Regions from separate parts of the Streptomyces sp. NPDC088747 genome, predicted to be linked through region 3. Evidence: riboswitches for the same ligand, from Rfam matches in the RefSeq annotation. Region 3 holds a riboswitch; each other region holds the start of a gene.
What was found. A riboswitch is a leader RNA that binds a small molecule or an ion and turns the genes downstream of it on or off. The one in region 3 is predicted to bind cyclic di-AMP.

Region 1: it holds a riboswitch for cyclic di-AMP, as region 3 does, so the genes downstream of both, ACIP79_RS22665 (M23 family metallopeptidase) here and ACIP79_RS08280 (M23 family metallopeptidase) in region 3, are expected to answer to the same signal.
Region 2: it holds a riboswitch for cyclic di-AMP, as region 3 does, so the genes downstream of both, ACIP79_RS40670 (LysM peptidoglycan-binding domain-containing protein) here and ACIP79_RS08280 (M23 family metallopeptidase) in region 3, are expected to answer to the same signal.

The regions. Positions count from the first base shown of each region.
Region 1 covers NZ_JBIVKZ010000009.1:245,752-252,796, reverse strand. The annotation lists gene ACIP79_RS22680 (DNA topoisomerase (ATP-hydrolyzing) subunit A) at 1-1,618, opposite strand, end outside; gene ACIP79_RS22675 (M16 family metallopeptidase) at 1,956-3,338, shown strand; gene ACIP79_RS22670 (M16 family metallopeptidase) at 3,335-4,723, shown strand; cyclic di-AMP (ydaO/yuaA leader) riboswitch at 4,960-5,120, shown strand; gene ACIP79_RS22665 (M23 family metallopeptidase) at 5,133-5,897, shown strand; gene ACIP79_RS22660 (GntR family transcriptional regulator) at 6,137-6,832, shown strand; gene ACIP79_RS22655 (HPr family phosphocarrier protein) at 6,971-7,045, opposite strand, start outside.
Region 2 covers NZ_JBIVKZ010000026.1:139,216-146,260, forward strand. The annotation lists gene ACIP79_RS40655 (polyprenyl synthetase family protein) at 1-556, opposite strand, end outside; gene ACIP79_RS40660 (peptide MFS transporter) at 1,090-2,598, shown strand; gene ACIP79_RS40665 (CocE/NonD family hydrolase) at 2,635-4,668, shown strand; cyclic di-AMP (ydaO/yuaA leader) riboswitch at 5,029-5,179, shown strand; gene ACIP79_RS40670 (LysM peptidoglycan-binding domain-containing protein) at 5,184-5,924, shown strand; gene ACIP79_RS40675 (hypothetical protein) at 6,099-7,045, shown strand, end outside.
Region 3 covers NZ_JBIVKZ010000002.1:816,759-823,803, reverse strand. The annotation lists gene ACIP79_RS08280 (M23 family metallopeptidase) at 101-1,129, opposite strand; cyclic di-AMP (ydaO/yuaA leader) riboswitch at 1,141-1,298, opposite strand; gene ACIP79_RS08275 (PP2C family protein-serine/threonine phosphatase) at 1,505-2,695, opposite strand; tRNA gene ACIP79_RS08270 (tRNA-Met) at 2,900-2,973, opposite strand; gene ACIP79_RS08265 (alginate lyase family protein) at 3,035-4,246, opposite strand; gene ACIP79_RS08260 (dihydrofolate reductase family protein) at 4,456-5,586, opposite strand; gene ACIP79_RS08255 (MarR family winged helix-turn-helix transcriptional regulator) at 5,659-6,177, shown strand; gene ribA (GTP cyclohydrolase II) at 6,401-7,036, shown strand.

The DNA of each region.
Region 1 (7,045 bases), on a different contig from region 3:
AGGGATCGCCGTTGGCCGTGCGGGCGAGCAGGCCCGTGGAGGACAGCAGGACCCGGCACGGGTCGTCCGCCACCTGGAGCGGGACTGTCGCGGTGGTGGAGCCCGCGGACTCCAGCAGCACCGTGCGCCTGTCGGTGCCGAACTTCTTGGCCACCGCGGCCAGTTCGGTGGAGACCAGCTTGCGCAGCTCGGTGTCCGAGTCCAGGATGCCGGTCAGCTCGTCGATCTCGCCGTTGAGCCGGTCGCGCTCCGACTCCAGCTCGATGCGGTCGAACCTGGTCAGTCGGCGAAGCGGCGTGTCCAGGATGTACTGCGTCTGGATGTCGCTGAGCGAGAAGTGCTCGATCAGGCGTTCCTTGGCCTGTGCCGAGTTGTCGCTGGAGCGGATGAGGCGGATGACCTCGTCGATGTCGATCAGGGCGACGAGGAGGCCCTCGACCAGGTGCAGCCGGTCGCGCTTCTTGGTGCGGCGGAACTCGCTGCGGCGGCGTACGACCTCGAAGCGGTGGTCGAGGTAGACCTCCAGAAGCTCCTTGAGGCCGAGGGTGAGGGGCTGGCCGTCGACCAGCGCCACGTTGTTGATGCCGAAGGACTCCTCCATCGGCGTCAGTTTGTAGAGCTGCTCCAGGACCGCCTCCGGCACGAAGCCGTTCTTGATCTCGATGACCAGCCGCAGGCCGTGCATGCGGTCCGTGAGGTCCTTCACGTCGGCGATGCCCTGGAGCTTCTTGGCGCCGACCAGGTCCTTGATCTTGGCGATCACCTTCTCCGGGCCGACGGTGAAGGGCAGTTCGGTGACGACGAGGCCCTTGCGGCGGGCCGTCACGTCCTCCACCGACACCGTGGCACGGATCTTGAAGGTGCCGCGGCCGTTCTCGTACGCGTCCCTGATCCCGGAGAGGCCGACGATCCGTCCGCCGGTGGGCAGGTCGGGTCCCGGGACGTGCTTCATCAGAGTGTCCAGGTCGGCGCCCGGGTGGCGGATCAGGTGGCGGGCGGCCGCGATGACCTCGCCGAGGTTGTGCGGCGGCATGTTCGTGGCCATGCCCACCGCGATGCCCGACGCGCCGTTGACCAGCAGGTTCGGGTACGCCGCCGGGAGGACGCCCGGTTCCTGCTCCTGGCCGTCGTAGTTCGGCGCGAAGTCGACCGTGTCTTCTTCGATGGACTCGGTCATGAGCGACGTGGCGTCGGCCATCCGGCACTCGGTGTAACGCATGGCGGCGGGCGGGTCGTCGTTGCCGAGCGAGCCGAAGTTGCCGTGGCCGTCGACCAGTGGCAGCCGCATCGAGAAGGGCTGCGCCAGGCGTACCAGCGCGTCGTAGATCGACGCGTCGCCGTGCGGGTGGAGCTTACCCATCACCTCGCCGACGACGCGGGCGCACTTCACATAGCCGCGGTCGGGGCGCAGGCCCATCTCGTTCATCTGGTAGACGATGCGGCGGTGCACGGGCTTGAGGCCGTCGCGGGCGTCCGGCAGGGCTCGGGAGTAGATGACCGAGTACGCGTACTCGAGGAAGGAGCCCTGCATCTCGTCGACGACGTCGATGTCGAGGATGCGCTCCTCGAAGTCGGCGTTGTCATCGGGTCGCGGGGTCTTCGTGCTGCGGCGGGCCATCGCTGCTGCGGCTCCTTCACAGTCTCTGCCGGGGCATGAACGGGTTCTGACGCGCACCATTGTGGACCGCCGTACTGACAACGTGGACCACGACCCGTCCGTCGAGGCGCCCGGCGGGCGGTTCGGAGGGTCTCGCGCGGTGCTCGGGACACACTCCGGGACGCGCTCCGGGTGTACGGGGGCGGCCGGGAGTTCACCGCTCCCGCCTCACGGAATCCGTACGCGATTCTCGCTCTCGGCGTACGAGGTGCGGGAACTTCGCCAGCGGTCCGCGCGCTTGCATACAGTGGCAGGACCGACAGGAAATCCGTAGTTTTCCGCGATCGAAGGGACGTACATGCCCATGGGTCACACGGCCACAGCTGAGGCAGGCTCCGGCGGGCTGACAGCGACCGAGCACCGCCTGGCCAACGGCCTGCGCGTGGTGCTCTCCGAGGACCACCTGACCCCGGTCGCCGCGGTGTGCCTCTGGTACGACGTCGGCTCGCGCCACGAGGTCAAGGGGCGTACCGGCCTCGCCCACCTCTTCGAGCACCTGATGTTCCAGGGCTCGGGCCAGGTGAAGGGCAACGGCCACTTCGAGCTGGTGCAGGGAGCGGGCGGCTCGCTGAACGGAACGACCAGCTTCGAGCGGACCAACTACTTCGAGACCATGCCCACCCATCAGCTGGAGCTCGCCCTCTGGCTGGAGGCCGACCGCATGGGCTCGCTGCTCGCCGCGCTCGACGACGAGTCCATGGAGAACCAGCGGGACGTCGTCAAGAACGAGCGGCGCCAGCGCTACGACAACGTCCCCTACGGGACCGCGTTCGAGCGGCTGACCGCGCTCGCCTACCCCGAGGGCCACCCCTACCACCACACGCCGATCGGGTCGATGGCCGACCTGGACGCGGCCACCCTGGAGGACGCCCGCGCGTTCTTCCGCACCTACTACGCGCCCAACAACGCGGTGCTGTCGGTCGTCGGGGACATCGACCCGGAGCAGACGCTCGCCTGGGTCGAGAAGTACTTCGGCTCCGTCGCCGGCCACGACGGCAAGCCCGCGCCGCGCGACGGCGCCCTGCCCGACACCATGGGCGGGGAACTGCGCGAGGTCATCGAGGAAGACGTCCCCTCGCGCGCGCTGATGGCCGCCTACCGCCTCCCGGAGGACGGCACGCGCGCGAGCGACGCTGCCGACCTGGCCCTGACCGTCCTCGGCGGCGGCGAGTCCTCCCGGCTCTACAACCGGCTCGTACGCCGTGACCGCAGCGCCGTCGCGGCCGGGTTCGGCCTGCTGCGGCTCGCCGGAGCACCCTCCCTGGGATGGCTCGACGTGAAGACCTCCGGTGACGTCCGGATCCCGGTCATCGAGGCCGCCGTGGACGAGGAGCTCGCCCGGTTCGCCGAGGAGGGTCCCACGGCCGAGGAAATGGAGCGCGCCCAGGCCCAGTTGGAGCGCGAGTGGCTCGACCGGCTCGGTACCGTCGCCGGCCGCGCCGACGAACTGTGCCGGTACGCCGTCCTGTTCGGCGACCCGCAGCTCGCCCTGACCGCCGTGCAGCGCGTCCTGGACATCACCCCGGAGGAGGTCCAGGAGGTCGCCAAGTCCCGCCTGCGCCCCGACAACCGCGCCGTGCTGGTCTACGAGCCCACCGAAAGCGCCGAAGGCACCGAGGGCGCCGAAGGCACCCAGAGCGCGGCGGACACCGCCGACGAGGACGAGGAGGCGGCGAAGTGACCGAGCTCGCCACCATGGAGTTCCACCCCCAGCCGCAGGCCGGCGAGGCCAGGCCGTGGGCCTTTCCCGCCCCCGAACGGGCCACCCTCGGCAACGGCCTGACCGTGCTGCGCTGCCACCGCCCCGGCCAGCAGGTCGTCGCCGTGGAGGTGCTGCTCGCCGCGCCCCTGGAGGCCGAGCCCGCGGGCCTCGACGGTGTCGCCACGATCACGGCGCGTGCCTTCTCCGAGGGCACCGACAAGCTCTCCGCCGAGGAGTTCGCCGCCGAGCTGGAGCGCTGCGGCGCCACGCTCGACTCCTACGCCGACCACCCCGGCGTACGAGTGTCGCTCGAAGTCCCCGTCTCCCGCCTTCCGAAGGCGCTCGACCTGCTCGCCGACGCCCTGCGCGCACCGGCGTTCGCGGACAGCGAGATCGAGCGGCTGGTGCGCAACCGGCTGGACGAGATCCCGCACGAGAGCGCCAACCCGGGGCGCCGGGCCGCGAAGGAGCTCTCCAAGGAGCTGTTCCCGGCCACCTCGCGCATGTCACGTCCGCGCCAGGGCACCGAGGAGACGGTCTCCGCGATCGACGCGGCGGCTGTACGCGCCTTCTACGAGAAGCACGTTCGCCCCGCCACGGCCACCGCCGTGATCGTCGGCGACCTCACCGGAGTCGACCTCGACGCGCTGCTCGCCGACACGCTCGGCGCGTGGACGGGCTCGTCCGCCGAGCCGCGCCCGGTGCCGCCGGTGACCGCGGACGACACCGGCCGGGTCGTCATCGTGGACCGCCCCGGCGCGGTCCAGACGCAGTTGCTCATCGGCCGGATCGGCGCCGACCGGCACGACCGTGTGTGGCCGGCGCAGGTGCTCGGCACGTACTGCCTCGGCGGCACCCTCACCTCGCGCCTGGACCGTGTCCTGCGCGAGGAGAAGGGTTACACCTACGGGGTGCGGGCGTTCGGCCAGGTGCTGCGTTCGGCGCCGGACGGTACGGGCGCCGCGATGCTCGCCATCAGCGGCTCGGTGGACACCCCGAACACCGGCCCCGCGCTCGACGACCTCTGGAAGGTGCTGCGCACCCTCGCCGCGGAGGGTCTGACCGACGCCGAGCGTGATGTCGCCGTGCAGAACCTGGTGGGTGTGGCGCCGCTCAAGTTCGAGACGGCGGCGGCCGTCGCGGGGACGCTGGCCGACCAGGTCGAGCAGCACCTGCCCGACGACTACCAGGCGACGCTGTACCGGCAGCTCGCCGAGACCGGCACCGTGGAGGCCACCGCCGCCGCCGTGAACGCCTTCCCGGTGGACCGCCTGGTGACCGTCCTGGTGGGCGACGCCGCGACGATCGAGGAGCCGGTCAAGGCTCTCGGAATCGGTGAAGTGACCGTGGTGGCGGCGGAGTAGCAGGACCGAGCCGAGCGGAGCGGGGCCGGGCCGCGCGGACCGGAGAGGCACGCTCCCGTGGGGGCCCAGGAGGCTGTTGAGCCTCCTGGGCCCCCGTTTGTCCGTATTGATAGGGAGGTTGCCTGTCTGCCCTGTGGCGTGCGCTACAAAACCGTTGATCCGTTTGTTGATTGAAAGATGTCCCGTTTAGCGTCGGTCCGGCTGTTCGTCAGGCAGTGCGCCGCGCCCGCGGCACCGGACAGCCATCGCCTAATCCCCCTGTGGCGCGAGCCAGGGGAGCCGGGGACCCACACGCAGTCCCTGGGGTGAATCGGACGCCCTCTTCGGAGGTGGTCCGTAGGAGACCTTCCTGCTCCGAACCCGTCAGCTAACCCGGTAGGCGAGAGGGAAGGAAAGGATCAACCCCTACATGGCGTTCACCTGTGGCACAGGGAAGCACCGTCGCCCGAGCCGCGTGAAGCGCACGACCACGAACGCCCTCGGCGTCGCGGCGCTCACCACCACCGGTGTCCTCGGCACCCTGGCCGCCCCGGCGCTCGCCGCGGACAACTCCGTCGAGCAGACCGGCCTGACGCAGGCCATCGCGATCGGTGACTCGATCGCCGACCAGATCGACGCGCAGGCCGCCGCCCAGCAGCACGCCGCCGACGAGGCCGAGGCGCTGCGCAAGGCCGAGGCGGCCGCGAAGAAGAAGGCCGCGGCGAGGGCCGAGGAGGAGCGCGAGGCCAAGACGCGCGCCGCCCGCGCGGCCGAGCGCAAGCGCCTCAACACCTTCGTCACGCCGGTCAGCGGCTCGTACGTCTCCACCGGCTACAAGACCGGCGGCAGCCTCTGGTCCTCGGGCAGCCACACCGGCGTCGACTTCCACGCGGCGTCCGGCACCCCGGTCCACGCGGTCGGTTCCGGCACGGTCGTCACCGCGGGCTGGGGCGGCGCCTACGGCAACGAGGTCGTCCTGAGGATGAACGACGGCACCTACACGATGTACGGCCACCTGTCGTCCATCGGTGTCGCCGTGGGCCAGACGGTCACCCCGGGACAGCAGATAGCCCTCTCCGGTGCCACCGGCAACACCACCGGGCCGCACCTCCACTTCGAGGCCCGCACGACCGCCGAGTACGGCTCGGACATCGACCCGGTCGCCTACCTCCGCTCGCACGGCGTGAGCGTCTGATCACCGGCAGGGTACGAGGGTCTGATCACCGGCGCCGAATGAACCTCTGAGCCCTCGCGTACGTAGTTCACAAGTGTCCCGGTTCGAACGAGCCGGGACCTTGTCGTTTCGAACGTCCGCCTGTCCAAAAAATATCCCTGGATTCCGGCCCGCCATCGGAAATTCCGAGTCTCTGCAATAGAGTCACTGGACAAGCGCCAATCGACGGCGTTTCACGGGGATTAAAGCGGAGGTCCGGTATGCGTGTTCCTGCGCACTCGGTATGCACGGCGATCCGTGACGACATCGTCGCGGGTGTCTACGAGCGCGGCAGCCGGCTCACCGAGGAACTGCTCGCGCGTCGCTACGGCGTCTCGCGCGTCCCCGTGCGCGAGGCGCTGCGCACGCTGGAGGCCGAGGGCTTCGTCCTCACCCGGCGGCACGCGGGCGCGTGCGTCGCGGAGCCGTCCGAGCAGGAGGCCGCGGACCTCCTGGAGATGCGCATGCTCCTGGAGCCGCTGGGCGCCGCGCGGGCCGCGCAGCGCCGCACCGAGGCCCACCTCAAGGTACTCCGAGGCCTGGTCAGGCTGGGGCAGGAGCGGGCCAGGAGGGGCAACAGCGAGGATCTGCGCTCGCTCGGCGGCTGGTTCCACGAGACACTCGCACAGGCCTCCGGCAGCCCCGCGCTGACCTCCACACTCGCTCAGCTGCGGCACAAGATCGCCTGGATGTACACGGTCGAGGCGCCCGCCAATCCCGCGGACTCCTGGGCGGAGCACGGCGGGATCGTGGACGCCGTCGCACGCGGCGACAGTGAGCGGGCGCGGGCGATCACCGCTCTGCACTCCGAACGCGCGACGACGGCGCACCGGCTCCGGTTTCCCGGAGCGGGGGACCGGCAGGACCGTGTGAGGACTTCGCAACATCCCGTAAACATGACGGGCCTGCGGCATTAACACGAGCGCCGTATACAAAGAGGGGTAATTCGCGGGAGACAATTCATGCTGCCCGCACAATGGAAATGCGAAGGGCCCACCCGATAATTCGGGCGGGCCCTTGCCGGTGTTTTCGAACGGTGAGAAAACCGGCGAACCTCAGACGGTCTCGGGAAGCTCGTCGAGCCCTTCGGAGACCAGCTTCGCCAGACGGTCGAGGGCGACGTCCGCGCC
Region 2 (7,045 bases), on a different contig from region 3:
CGGCGACCAGCGAACCGGTCTTGCCGCTGAGCACGTCGAGGTAGTGGTCGACCGGGTCGCGTCCGTCGCGGGGGCCCGCGGTCTCCAGGATCTGACCAGTGACGAGCCGCTCGAACGCCTCGGCCTGGATACGGACGGCGTCGGGCCCGAGGTCCGCCAGGATGTAGGAGGCGCGCGCGAAGAGGAAGTCGCCGGTGAGGACCGCCACCGAGTTCCCCCAGCGGGTGTTCGCGCTGTCCACCCCGCGCCGCACGTCCGCCTCGTCCATCACGTCGTCGTGGTACAGCGTGGCGAGATGCGTCAGTTCGACGACCACGGCCGAGGGCACGACACCGGGCGCGTGCGGATCGCCGAACTGCGCGGCGAGCGTCACCAGCAATGGCCGGAACCGCTTCCCGCCGGCCCGCACCAGATGCTGGGCGGCCTCCGTGATGAACGGAACCTCGCTCTTGGTGGCTTCGAGCAAACCCTCCTCGACAGCCGCCAATCCGGCCTGGACAGCGGCTTCGAGAGCCTGGTCCCGCACGCTCAGCCCGAACGGCCCGACGACGGTCACGAGAGGTTCTCCTGTCTGCTGACGATCACATGGCGAACTCGGTCGATCATTCGGCCGGTGACGCGGTTTGTCGATGTGTCGCTGCCATCACTCAAGTCAGCGTATCCGGTCACGTTTCGATCACCACGAGCGCCCACCGTCCCCAAAGCCGACTTCCCTCACCAGTTCCCCCGGGCGGAAGGGACACTCCGGGTCCGAACGGCAGGGAACCCCCACCCGAACGGGAAGCGGATTCGCGCCCGGGCGATATGAGATCACGAGCGGTATGTTCTTGATCAAATCATCCGATCCGATGTCCACCGTTGTCCCACCGAACCGTTCAGCCACTCCACCGAACCGTTCAGCCACTCCGCAGAACCGTTCAGCCGCCTTGCGGAAACGTTCAGTCGGCCTGCGGAACCGTTCAGTCGGCCATGCGGAAACGTTCAGTCGGCCCGCGAAACCGTTCGAACGCCCCCTTCCCGCCGCCCGGCGGCCCTGCCCCACCGTTCATTTTCAGCCAGTACCCGCGACCCGCGAGGAGACCGGCCGCCGTGTCCCGAAGCACCGTCGAAACCGCGCCAGGCGACGAACCCGCTCCGCCGCCGGGTGACGACCACGCCTTCTTCGGCCAGCCCCGGGGCCTGCTCACTCTCTCCGGCCTGGAGGTCTGGGAGCGCTTCTCGTTCCTCGGCATGCAGGCGATCCTCGTCCTCTACTTCGCCGACACCGTCGCGCACGGCGGCATGGGCATGTCGTCGGGCACGGCCGCCTCGGTGTCCGCCGCGTACGGAACGCTCGTCTACCTCGTCTCGGTCGCCGGCGGCTGGCTCGCCGACCGCATCCTCGGCTCGTACCGCGCCGTCCTGTGGGGCGGGGTCCTGATCGCCTGCGGCCACTACGCCATGGCCGTTCCGACGGCCACCATGACCTGGGTCGGCCTGGGCCTGATCAGCGCGGGCACCGGCCTGCTCAAGCCCAACGTCGCCACCATGGTCGGCAAGCTCTACCGCACCGAGGACGAGCGCCGGGACGCGGGCTTCGCCCTCTACTACATGTCGATCAACATCGGCGCGTTCGCGGGCCCGCTCGTCACCGGCTGGCTGGGCGACCACCGGGGCTGGCACTGGGGATTCTCCGCGGCGGCGATCGGCATGACGTTCGGCCTGATCCAGTACGTCATGGGCCGCCGTCACCTGGCCGGACGCAAGCGCGCCGCGGAATTCGCCCTCACTCCGGACGCGATGCGCCGCGCCGTCCTGCTGATCGCCCTCGGCCTCCTGGCGGCGGCCGTGCTGGCGGCCCTCCTCGCCGTCACCGGCTGTCTGACGATGGACCGCTTCGTCGACCTGCTCACCCTCGTCTCGGTGATCGCGCCGGTCGTCTACTTCGCGGTGATGTTCAGGAGTCCCCGGGTGACGGACGCCGAACGCGGCAGGCTGCGCCCGTACATCGTGCTCTTCCTCGCCTCGACCGTCTTCAACTTCATCCTCTTCCAGGCCTACTCGACGATGATGCTGCTCGCCGCGTCGAACGCCGAGACCACCATCCTCGGCTACGACTTCCCGGCCAGTTGGTACGCCTCCGCGCTCGGCGCCTTCGAGGTCGCCCTGGCGCCCGTGGTCGCCGCGCTGTGGGTGCGGATGGGCCACAGCCAGCCGCACGCCTCCAACAAGATCGCGATCGGGGTCGTACTCGGCGGTCTGTCCTTCCTCCTGATCGTGCTGCCGACCAGCGGCCACAGCGGCGACGACTACCTGATGTCGGTCTGGTGGATCGTCGGCTCGTACCTGCTCCTGGGTCTCGGCGACGTCCTCCTCGAAACCTCCGGGATGTCGGCCACCACCAAGCTCGCACCCGTCGCCTTCTCCAGTCAGACGATGTCCCTCTGGTTCCTGTCCCTCGCCCTCGCCAACGGCATCCAGGCGCAGACCGTGAAGCTCTACGACGACGTGTCCAAGCCCGCCTACTTCGGCGTCAACGGCGCGATCGCGGTCGCCGCGGGCCTCGCCGTGATGGCACTCGCCCCCTGGCTGCGCCGCACGATGCACCCCGTCCACTGAGCCGCACCACGGACCCTGTCCACTGAGGTGACCCCCATGAGCATCCGCATCCCCGAGTCCTTCCCCTACGAGACGGCTCACGAGGACGTCCTCATCCCCCTGCCGGACGGCACCCGCCTGTACGCCCGCGTCTGGCGCCCGCTGACCGACGAACCCGTCCCGGCGCTCCTGGAATACCTCCCCTACCGCCTCACGGACTGGACCGCGCCGCGCGACTGGCAGCGCCATCCCTGGTACGCCGGTCACGGCTACGCCTCCGTCCGGGTGGACGTCCGCGGCCACGGGAACTCGGAGGGCCTGCCGACCGACGAGTACTCGCGGGTGGAGCTGGCCGACGGGGTCGAGGTGGTCAACTGGCTCGCCTCCCAGCCCTGGTGCTCGGGCAGGGTCGGCATGTTCGGGATCTCCTGGGGCGGTTTCAACTCACTCCAGATCGCGGCTCTCGCGCCCGAGCCGCTCAAGGCGGTCGTCACGGTCTGCTCCACGGACGACCGCTTCGACAACGACGTGCACTACATGGGTGGTTCCGTCCTCGCGGTCGACATGCACGCCTGGGCGGCCACCATGCTCGCCTTCGTCGCGCGCCCGCCGGACCCCGCGCACGTCGGCGAGGTGATGTGGCACGACATGTGGGCCACCCGCCTGGAGGCGGTGGAGCCGTACCTCCACACCTGGCTGTCCCACCAGACCCGGGACGCGTACTGGAAGCACGGCAGCGTCTGCGAGGACTACAGCGCGATCCAGGCCGCCGTCCTCGCGGTCGGCGGCTGGCACGACCCCTACCGGGACACGGTCCTTCGTCTGGTCGAGAACCTGCCCCCGGATCGCGTACGAGGTCTGATCGGCCCCTGGTCGCACCAGTACCCCGACCGGGACCTGCCGCCCGGACCGGCGATCGGCTTCCTCCAGGAGACGCTGCGCTGGTGGGACCACTGGCTGCGGGACGGCGACGGCGACTTCGACGGCAATAGCGATGGCGACACCGGCGTGATGGCGGAGCCACTGCTGCGCTCGTACGTCATGGACTCGCACCTTCCGGCCACGGTCTACGACGAGTTGCCCGGCCGCTGGGTGGGCGACGCGGCCTGGCCGTCCCCCTCCGTGACACCGGTGTCGTACGAACTCCAGGGCAAACCGGTCCTGATCCGCTCGCCGCAGCACACCGGTGTGGACGCGGGCCGCTTCTTCCCCTTCGGCAACGACGCGGACCTGCCGCCCGACCAGCAGGAGGAGGACGGGCGCTCGGCCTGCTTCGAGTTCGAAGTCCCGGAGGAGACCTGGGTGTTGGGCCGGCCGAAGGTGCGGTTGCGGCTCACCTCGCACGCCGCGCGCGGGCAGGTCGTCGCCCGCGTGTGCGACGTCGCTCCGGACGGCTCCTCGACACTCGTCACCCGGGGTGCGCTGAACCTGTCGGCGCGCCACGGCCGCGATCTGACGGTCCCGTGGAATCCGGGCACCACGGAGGACGTGGTTCTCGAACTGAACGGCATCGGCTACGCCTTCCCGCCCGGACACCGGATCCGCCTCTCCGTCTCCTCCGCGTACTGGCCCTGGATCTGGCCCCAGCCGGGCTCCGAGGCGGGCCTCACCCTCGACCCGGACGGCAGCGCCCTCGAACTCCCGCTGCGGGAACGGCAGTCGGACTTCCCCATCTCCTTCGAGGAACCCGAGGAGTCCGAGCCGCTGGGAGTGGTCGTGCCCGCGACCCTGGACGAACCCCGGCCCGAGCGACTGGTGGTGCGGGACGTGGCCAAGGGCGAGTGGCGACTTGAGGTCGACCCCCGTTACGGCGGCACCCGCGTGTATCCCGACGGTCTCGAGTTCACCGAGGACGCGTTGGAGACGTACACGATCAACGAGTCCGACCCGCTCTCCGCCCGCGCCCGTTCGACCTGGTCGATCCGCCTGCACCGGCCGGACCTGCCGTGGGACGCGCGGGTCTCGACCACGTCCGAAATCTCCTGCGACGCTGAGGACTTCATCACCTTCAACGAGGTGATCTGCCGGGACGGGGACTCGGTGGTCTTCCACCGGACCTGGGAGAAGCGGATTCCGCGGACGGCGGGATAGGGCGGCAGAGGCCGGGGGCAGAGGTGGGGGTAGAGGTAGGCAGCTCCCTGCCCCCGGGGCTCCGAGAGCGGTGTCCGGATTGTGAATAGATTGGACGCAGTGCCGCTTTGTTCCTGCTTGGTCGCGTGAAATGGGTCACGTCCGGACAAGATCGCCCTCTCGGACCGTCGCACAATTAGCCGTTCGCTAAAGGCAAGTTGAGTTTCACATTCCGGCACAATCGGGCGATTAACCCTGCCGTATGCCGAGGCGAAAGTGATCTACACCGGCAAATCTGGCCTTGTTCCGGACATGTGCTCTCGCATACGTTCACGTCGATCCAGGCGGAACGCCGAATCCTGCCGCCGCCCGGACCCCACCCATCCACACACGCTCACGGCAGGAGCGGGGGACCCAGGTAAGCCGCCGATTCGGACACGGATCGGCTCGGGGTGAAGCCGCACCCACCCATGCGGCCGGGCAGCTCCCGCCCGAACCCGACAGCTCACCTCGCAGGCGACGGAGAGGAATTCGTCATGCCCGCAGGCAAGCACCGCCGTCCCAGGACCAGCCACCTCACCCGCGGCGTCGTCGCCGCCGGAACGGGCGGAGCCGCGCTCGTGCTCCCCCTGGTGACCGCGACCGGCGCACACGCCGCCACCACCGCCGTGCCGGCCCAGGCGACCGCGGCGACGAAGGCCGCTCCGGCCGCCGTCCCCGACGTCAAGCTGGTCACGTACAAGGTCGTCTCGGGCGACACACTGTCCAAGATCGCGCGGGAGCGCACCACGGGCGGCACCTGGCAGACGCTCTACAAGGCCAACGCCGCGGTCATCGGCTCCGACCCGATGATGCTTCGGCCGGGCACCACCTTGACCGTGGGCACGAAGGCGACGAAGACGACCCAGGCCGCCGCCGAGACCGCCACGAAGTCCGCGGCGACCTCCGCGACGTACACCGACGACCTCGACGGCTGGATCAAGGAATCCCTGGCCATCATGGCCGAGAAGGGGATTCCCGGCAGCTACGACGGCATCTACCGCAACATCATCCGCGAGTCCGCGGGCAACCCCGTCGCCATCAACAACTGGGACTCCAACGCCGCCGCCGGTACCCCCTCCAAGGGCCTGCTCCAGGTCATCGACCCGACCTTCACCGCGTACCACGTGGCCGGCACCTCGACGGACCCCTACGACCCGGTCGCGAACATCACCGCCGCCTGCAACTACGCCGCGGCGAAGTACGGCTCGATCGACAACGTCAACGGGGCTTACTGAGTCGGCGGTTTCGGCGGTCTTCGGGGGGATTCGGCTGGGCCGCTGAGCGGCCGTGCGGCCGTGGCTGCCGCCGAATATCGGGTGACTGTTCGCGGTCGGGGGCGTTACGCTCCCCTCGATGACGACTCAAACCGTTCGTAGATTGGGGGTCCCATCCGCGCAAGGTGAGTGCTGATGCTCACTCAGGACGCGAATGGGGACTCCCGCTTTTCCTTCTGGCCGCGCGTGCGCGAGTTCGCCGTGCCGCCTTCCATGATCGAGACCGCGACCGCCCGCCGCCTTGCCGGGGACTGGGCCGGGGCGTGTGCCGCCGCGGGCATCGACGTCGATCTCAGTCCGCGTTCCGTGGCGCGCAGCCATGGCCGCGATCTCGCTGCCCGGATCCGGGCCGACCTCCGCCATCTGGCTCCCGACCTGCTGCGCTGGCATCTGCCGAGGATCGCTCCTGACGGGCTGTTGCGGCCGGGGGTGACTGTCGCGTTGGCTCGGTACGAGGTGGAGGCCGGGGCTGGGGCTGTTTACGAGTCCAGGGCTCGGGCTGATTTCGGGTCCGGGTTCGGGTTCGGGTTCGGGTTCGGGTCCGACGGTAGTGAGCGCGGTGGGGAACACCCCGTGTATCTCGTCGTGCGGACTCCGCCTGCCTGGGCGGACGCCGGGCAGCGGATCAGCCTCGCGCTGTGGGGCGGGCCCCGCTTCGAGGCCGCCGCGGGGCGGCATCCGCATCCCCATCTCCGGCCCAGCCGACGGTTCCGCCTCGACCTCCACCGGCATCTGTGGGATGCGCGCAGGAGCGATGAGCTGCTGATGCGGTCCGGGGCGGATCGGCTTCTCGGCTCTCCGGTCGACGCGGCTTCGGCTTCGGATACGGATCTGCTGGGGCCGCCCACCGGTCCACGGCACGGGTGCCCGTGTGCCGTGGACCGGTGGGCGGCCGAGGCCGGGATGTTGCTTCGCGCCGAAGGGCGGGCCAGCGGTACCGGCGCGGTCTCCGTACGGCTCGGGGCTCGGCGTCGGCTGGTCCTGGAGCTGGTCGCGGACGGGGACGCTGAGAGGGGTGGGGGTGGGGGCACCAGTGACCGTGGGTCGCCTGTCATGCGGATCTCCGCGGCGCCGACGGACGG
Region 3 (7,045 bases):
CATGCCCGGCGGACAGCCGTATTCCGGACATGCCTGACCGGCGGCACCGACGTCGGGGGATCGCCGTCAAAGCCGCCGGAAGGTCAGGGAACTCGCACGATCAGGGGGTGAGGCCCTTGCTCTGGAGCCAGGCCATCGGGTCGATCCCGGTCTCGGCTCCGCCGGGGTGCACCTCCAGGTGGAGGTGTGCGCCGGTGACGTTGCCGGTCGCGCCCACGCGGCCAATGACATCGCCGGTGGCGACCTTCTGCCCGACGCTGACGCTGATCGACGACTGGTGGCAGAACCAGAGCTCCGTGCCGTCGTCGAGGGTGAGGATCGTGCGGTAGCCGTAGGAACCGGCCCAGCCCGCCTCCGTGATGGTGCCGCTGTGCACGGCCTTGATCAGCGTGCCGGTGGGCGCCGCGAAGTCCAGGCCGGTGTGGTAGCCGGAGGACCACAGCGCGCCGGCCTGACCGAAGGTCGAGGTGATGGTGTACGAGGAGGTCGGCAGCGTGTAGCTCTTGGCGAGCTCGGCGAGACGCTCGGCCTCGGCCTTCGCCTCCGCCTCTTCCTCCGCCTTCTTCTTCGCCGCGGCGGCCTTGGCCTCGGCCGCGTCCTCCGCCTTCTTCGCGGCGTCGGAGGCCTTCTTCACGGCGGCGGCCTGGGCGGCCTGCTGCGCCGCGGTGTCGGCCTGGTCCTGCTGCACCTCGGCCTGCTGCATGATGCGGGCGCGCAGCACCTCGCCGGCGTCCGTGGCGCCCTGCTCGGTGTCGGCCGTGGTCAGGCCGGCGGAGGTGAACGGCGTGGTTGAACCCGCGGGTTCGGGGGAGGTGTCGTCCGAGAGGATCGTGCCCACGGACGGGAGGTCGGGCAGTGAGATCGAGACCGGCGGCTTGCCGGGGGCCGCGGTGGCCATACCGCCCGCGCCGACGGCGGCTATGACACCGACGCCCAGAACGGTGGAGCTGCGCGCGAGTCCGCCGCCTCCACGCTGCTTGGAGACGCGGTGCCGGCCGCGGATGGGAGCGAGGGAGTCCGCGGTGGGATTCCACTCCTCCCGGGGGCCCTCGTCGTCAGCGCCGAAACCGAAGGTGTGCGTTCCGCTCGGCGGATACGAGGGTGCCTGGGCAGGCCCGTTGGACGCCACGTGGGCGTGCTCCTTTCCTTCCTTCTCGCCTACCGGGTTAGCTGACGGGTTCGGAGCAGGAAGGTCTCCTACGCGCGTCAAACGGCGGTGTCTCCACCGCGAAAGACGCTCGATTCACCCCAAGTTGGTGGTTCCCCGGCTCCCTTTCGGGATTAGGCGCGTGCGCACGGAGCCGTCTCTCGTGACGGCTGGGACGACCGCGCTGCGTTATCGAACGTTAATAGACGCGGGCCCTGGATTCCAAGCTGTTCTGATTGATCATTAACGCTCGCGGCCAGGACTTTCAGGTCATCACCGGAGTAAAACGGGCGAGTTGGCCACACCGCTTCCGTCACACCTCCGCTGACGGTATGTCAGTTGTTATGCGGAGGGGCGTCATTCGATCACTCCCGGTGACCAAGGGGGCGGTCCACTCGTCGACGCGGTGCTGCGAGGTGCCCGACGTACGGCGAGCAGCGCCATGTCGTCCGTCAGGCCGCCGCCCGAGTGCCGCCGGACATCCTCCGCGAGGGCGGTCAGCAGCGCCTCGGGCGCCGGGAAGGTCCACCCGGCGAGGCGCGCCGCGGGATCGTAGAAACGTCCGCGTTCGTCACGCGCCTCGGACAGCCCGTCCGTGTGCGCGAGCAGGGTCGCCCCCTCGGGGAACACCGCCTCCTGCGCGAGGTCGGCCCAGACGTTCAGCCCGCCCATGCCCAGCGGGAGCGCGGGCTCCCCGGCGTCCAGCACGACGAGCGAGCCGTCCGCGTGCAGGAGCAGCGGCGGCGGATGGCCGCGGTTGACGAGCCGTACGGTCTCCGCGCCGTGCGGGATCTCCGCGAGCACCGCCGTGGCGAACCCCTCGAAGGCGTCCAGGTCGTCGCGCCTGCCGGCCTCTCGCGCCAGAGCCCGCTCCAGGCGCCCTGCCACCGCTTCCAGCGACGCCTCCTGCTCGGCGGCCTCCCGGAATGCCCCGATGACGACGGCGACGACGGCGACCGCGCCCATGCCCTTGCCCCGTACGTCGCCCAGGATCACGCGTACCCCGTACGGCGAGTCCTGCACCGCGTACAGGTCACCTCCGATGAACGCGTCCTGCTGCGCCGCCTCGTAGCGCGCCGCGATGTCGAGCCCGCCGATCCGCTTCTCGGGCTGCGGCAGGACGGCCCGCTGGGCGGCCTCGGCGATCTCGCGGACGGAGGCGAGCCGTGCGTTACCGCGGCGGACCAGGACGTTGATGAAAGCGGCCAGGACCGCGGCCGTGGCCACCGTGACCGTCTCGGTGACCGCCTCCGCCAGCAGGACGACGTCGAGCCTGATGTGGATCGCGACCAGCAGGACGACGGCACCGGCGCCGGTGAGGACGGTGCCGCGCAGCGTGTAGAGGGGCGCCGCCACGAGCGGGGCCGCGGTGAGGAGGGGGCCGCCGGTGAAGTCGCGCGGGGTGAAGTATTCGTATACGGCCCCGGTGAGGATGAGCAGCACGGGGAGCACCCGGACGAACCTTCGCGTGCCGGAGATCCCGCGCCGGTTCTCTCCCGCCGGTCCGGGCGGGTCTCCCGACCGCTGCGCACCTGCTCGCTGCCGCACCCGTCCAGGTTTCCGGCAGCGGGGCCGGGCGGCGACCGGTGTGGGCCGACCGGGCGACGCCGGGGACCGGATCCGCGACCGACGGGACGGGACGGGACGGGAGACGGAAACACCGCAAGACGGCACCGCCAGGCGGAAGCGCCGCTACGCGAAAACACCTAGGGCCGGAACTCGTGAATCCGAGTTCCGGCCCTAGGCCACAAGTAGCGGGGACAGGATTTGAACCTGCGACCTCTGGGTTATGAGCCCAGCGAGCTACCGAGCTGCTCCACCCCGCGTCGTTAAACCCAACTATACGCCACTCGCAGGACGCCCCGCACCACAGTTGCCGCCCACCCCTCAGCCGGCCGGATTACCGTTGTGCGTGAGCGTCTCCCACGACACGAAGAGATCGTCCGTGCCGGCCGGCCGCGTCTGCTCGGCCAGCCGGTGGGCGGCCGGGACGTGCACGTCGAGCCGGTCCTCCAGGTGGTTGAGCGCGACCTCCAGGTCGGGCCCCATGTTCCGGTCGACCCGCCCGCCGCACAGCCACCCGGGCGCCGTCTCCCCCATCTGGTACCTGGAGTGGAAGTCGAGCGCGGCCTTCAGCCGGTCCTTGACGTCGCCGTAGAGGTCCACGCCCTGGTGCCAGGCGGTCTCGGCGATGTGCGCGGTCGCGGCGAGCGAGTACCCGACGTGCTTGAAGTTGCGGCAGGTCTCCTGCGAGACCCCGTCCGTGTACCGCTGCTGCCCGAACCAGTACGTGGTCAGCTTCTGCGGGGTGTCGACGGTGCTGCCCGCGGGCGTCAGCGGCACCTTCCCGTCCTTGGCGAGGTAGAAGTACGCGGGCACCCGCTGCCGGAACCGCTCGACGGCGTCGTCGAACGCCTTGTGGTCGTCGAGGAACACGGCGATGCCGATGGCGGCGTCGGTCATGACGAGGTCCCAGTTCCCGTTGTAGTCGGGGACCTTCCTGCTGACCTCGGGAAGATAGGCGGTCCGCAGCATGCCCTGGAACCGCGCGACGCCGGCCGCGGGCCAGCCGCCCCCGGTGTGCCGCACGATCTCCCCGGCCCGCGCCCACGTCGACCCGGCCCACGCGGTCTGGAGACCGGCGTTGCCCGCCGTGTGCCTCTTCACCTTCGCCGACCAGGCGTCCATGATCTGGACGGCCTTGTCCGCGTGCTCCAGCTTGCCCGTGATGCTCCACAGCAGCGCCTGCGTGTACGCCGCGATCGCGTCCTCGCGCTCCTCGACGCAACCGTGCCCGGCCCGGTCGCCGGGCGGGCACTCCACGGTCGTGTACGGCTTCGCCTCGTACCTGTACGACCCGTACTTGCTGTCCCGCATGTCCAGGAACGCCTGGAGCCACGGCTGCTTTCCGGCTTCCACGTGTTCGCGTACGGCGGTCAGCTGGTCCTTGCTGACCAGCACCCCGGGGTGCGCGAACGCCGCGTCCGCGGACCGCGCCCGCACCGTCCGCGTCTGCGCCGACATCCCGCACGACGCCACCACCCCGACCAGCACCGGCGCCAACAGCACCGCCGTCAAACGCCGCCCCACTGAACCCATGGCTGCTCCTACCTCCGAGTCGGCTCAGGAGCAGCCTGACGTGGGGAGCGGGGGGTCGCAGGATCTCTTAGCCCGCACGGGGACGATCTTTCAGCCCGTCCGGCGTTTGAGGACGAGCGCGAAGCGCGAAAGGGGGGTCTGGGGGCGCAGCCCCCAGGAACGGGACGGGAAGGGGCGGAGGGGGCGAGAAAACACGGGCTACGGAGGAGCTACCCCAGCAGATGCAGGTTGGGCGCCATCGCCCGAGACTCGTACTCCGGCAGCACGACGACCTCGACCCCCGCGGCCATCAGAACCCCGTTCCCGTCGGCCCCGGCGACGAACGTGTCCGGCTCCCGCCACGCGGTGACAACCCGCCGCACCCCCGCATCGACGATGAGCCGAGCGCACGGCACGGCCCGCGACACCCGCCGCGCACACGGCTCAAGGCTGCTGTAGACCGTGGCGCCCCCGAGCCGAGGATCGGCGGGGTCGATCTTGCCGAGCGCCGCCTCCTCCGCGTGCACCACGGGATCCCCACCCTCCCGGGAGTACCCACGCGCCAGCTCGGTCCCGTCCGCGGCCACCACGACCGCCCCCACACTGAACGCGGTCTCCGACGCCGGGCACAGCGCCGCCAGCTCGCAGGCGGTCTCCAGCCGGCGCCGGTCCGCGGCGGAGGCGAGCCCGCCGGCTCCGGGCGCGGTGGGGACGTACCGCATCAGGACGACGTCCCCGACGGCTCGCGTCTCCACGAGCCGCAGCCGCCCCGGGGGGTAGGGGCCGGGCCCGAAGAGCCGGGGCGCGTCCGTCTCGCCGACGAAGAGCGGTGCGACGGCGAGCTGGATCTCGTCCGCGAGGCCCTCCCGCGACAACTGCGTGTGCACCCGGCCGCCACCCTCGACCATCAGGCGCCGCACACCCCGTACGTCATGCAGGTGTTCGAGGACGGCCCGCCAGTCCAGCTCGGGACCGACCGGGACGATGTCGGCGGGCAGGCCGAGGCCGCGCAGGCGCTCGGCGCCCTTGTCGGTCGTGTAGACGGCCTTCTCGCCGCCGGTGTGCCAGAACCGCGCCTCGGGATCCAGGTCGCCGGACCCGCTGACCGTGACCTTCAGCGGGTACGCGGAGCGCCCCGCCGCGACCCTGGCCGCGCGCCGCTCGGGCGAGTTGACCAGCAGCCGGGGGTTGTCGGTGCGGAGGGTGCCGGCGCCGATCAGGATCGCGTCGCTGGAGGCCCGTACCTCGTCGACCCGGTCGAAGTCGGCGGCGCCGGAGAGGAGCAGCCGTTCGGGGCCGGTGTCGTCGAGGAAGCCGTCGAGGGAGACGGCGGCGGACAGCAGGACGTAGGGGTGGGGCATGGGGTGCCGCCTCCAGCTCCGAGCTCTCGGCTCTCAGTGGTTCAAGTTTTAAACAATACCTAGACTGAGGGCATGACGACCCGCTGGCTCTCCCCCGCCGAACAGCGCGCCTGGCGCTCGTACGTCTCCGCCACCTCACTCCTGGAGGACGCGATCGACCGGCAGCTCCAGGCGCGGGCAGGGATGCCCCACCTTTACTACTCCATCCTCGCCATGCTCTCCGAAGCGCCGGACCGGCGGCTGCGGATGACCGAACTCGCGGAGATCCTGAAGATCACCCGGAGCCGGCTGACGTACGCCGTGACGCGGCTGGAGAAGGACGGCACGGTACGCCGGGAGGGGTGCCCCACCGACAGGCGCGGGCACGTCGCCGTCCTCACGGACGAGGGCATGGCCGTGCTGGAGCGGACGGCGCCGGGGCATGTGGCGACGGTCCGGGCGGCGCTCTTCGACCATCTGACCCCCGAGCAGGTGGGGCAGTTGGAGGAGATCTGCGGGAGCGTCACGCGGGGGATCCAGGGCGGGAGTCCGGGCCTGTACGGGGAAGATCTGCCGTGGCGGCGACGTTCATCCACATCATCCACGCCATGAGGCGCGGGCTGCGCGAACGGTGAGACGTACGGGACACCGCGTAAGCGGCGACACGTACTGCTCGGACTCCATCGCCTGAGCTTGAGTGCTCGAACTCGAACTCGATTGCTCGGACGTGATTGCTTGAACTTTAAAGCAGCGTGTACTGTCTGATTCCGACGATGTGCTTCAAATCTGAAGCGTCGGGTCGACCCGAACGAGCCCGCCGGACCGGAGAAACAACATGCGCGACTTCCCCACCGCCACGGTGCGCACCCGCGTCGCCGTGCCCCTGCGTTTCGGCGACGGCTACTCGGTCGACGCGGAGCTGGTCACCTTCCACGGCCTCGCCGACGGCATGGAACACCTGGCCGTGGTCCTCGGCGACCCCGGGGCGACGCCGCTGGTGCGGCTGCACTCCGAGTGCCTGACGGGCGATGTCTTCGGCTCGGCCCGCTGCGACTGCGGGCCGCAGCTGCGCGAGGCGGTGGAACGGATCGCGGACCGGGGCGGCGTCCTGCTCTACCTCCGACAGGAGGGCCGCGGCATCGGCCTCTACAACAAGCTCGACGCGTACGCCCTCCAGGACCAGGGCCTCGACACGTACGCCGCGAACGCCGCGCTCGGGCTGCCCGAGGACGACCGCGACTACACGGCCGCCGCGCAGATGCTCCAGGCCCTGGGCGTCGACTCCCTGGACCTGCTCTCCAACAACCCCGACAAGGCCGACCAGCTCCGCGACCTCGGCGTCACCGTCTCCCACCGCGTCCCGACCGGCGTCTTCACCACGGCCCACAACGTCCGCTACCTCCGCGCGAAGGTCCTCCAGACCCACCACACGCTCCCGCTGGGTGAGCTGACGGAACTCACGGCGGGCTGACGTACGCGC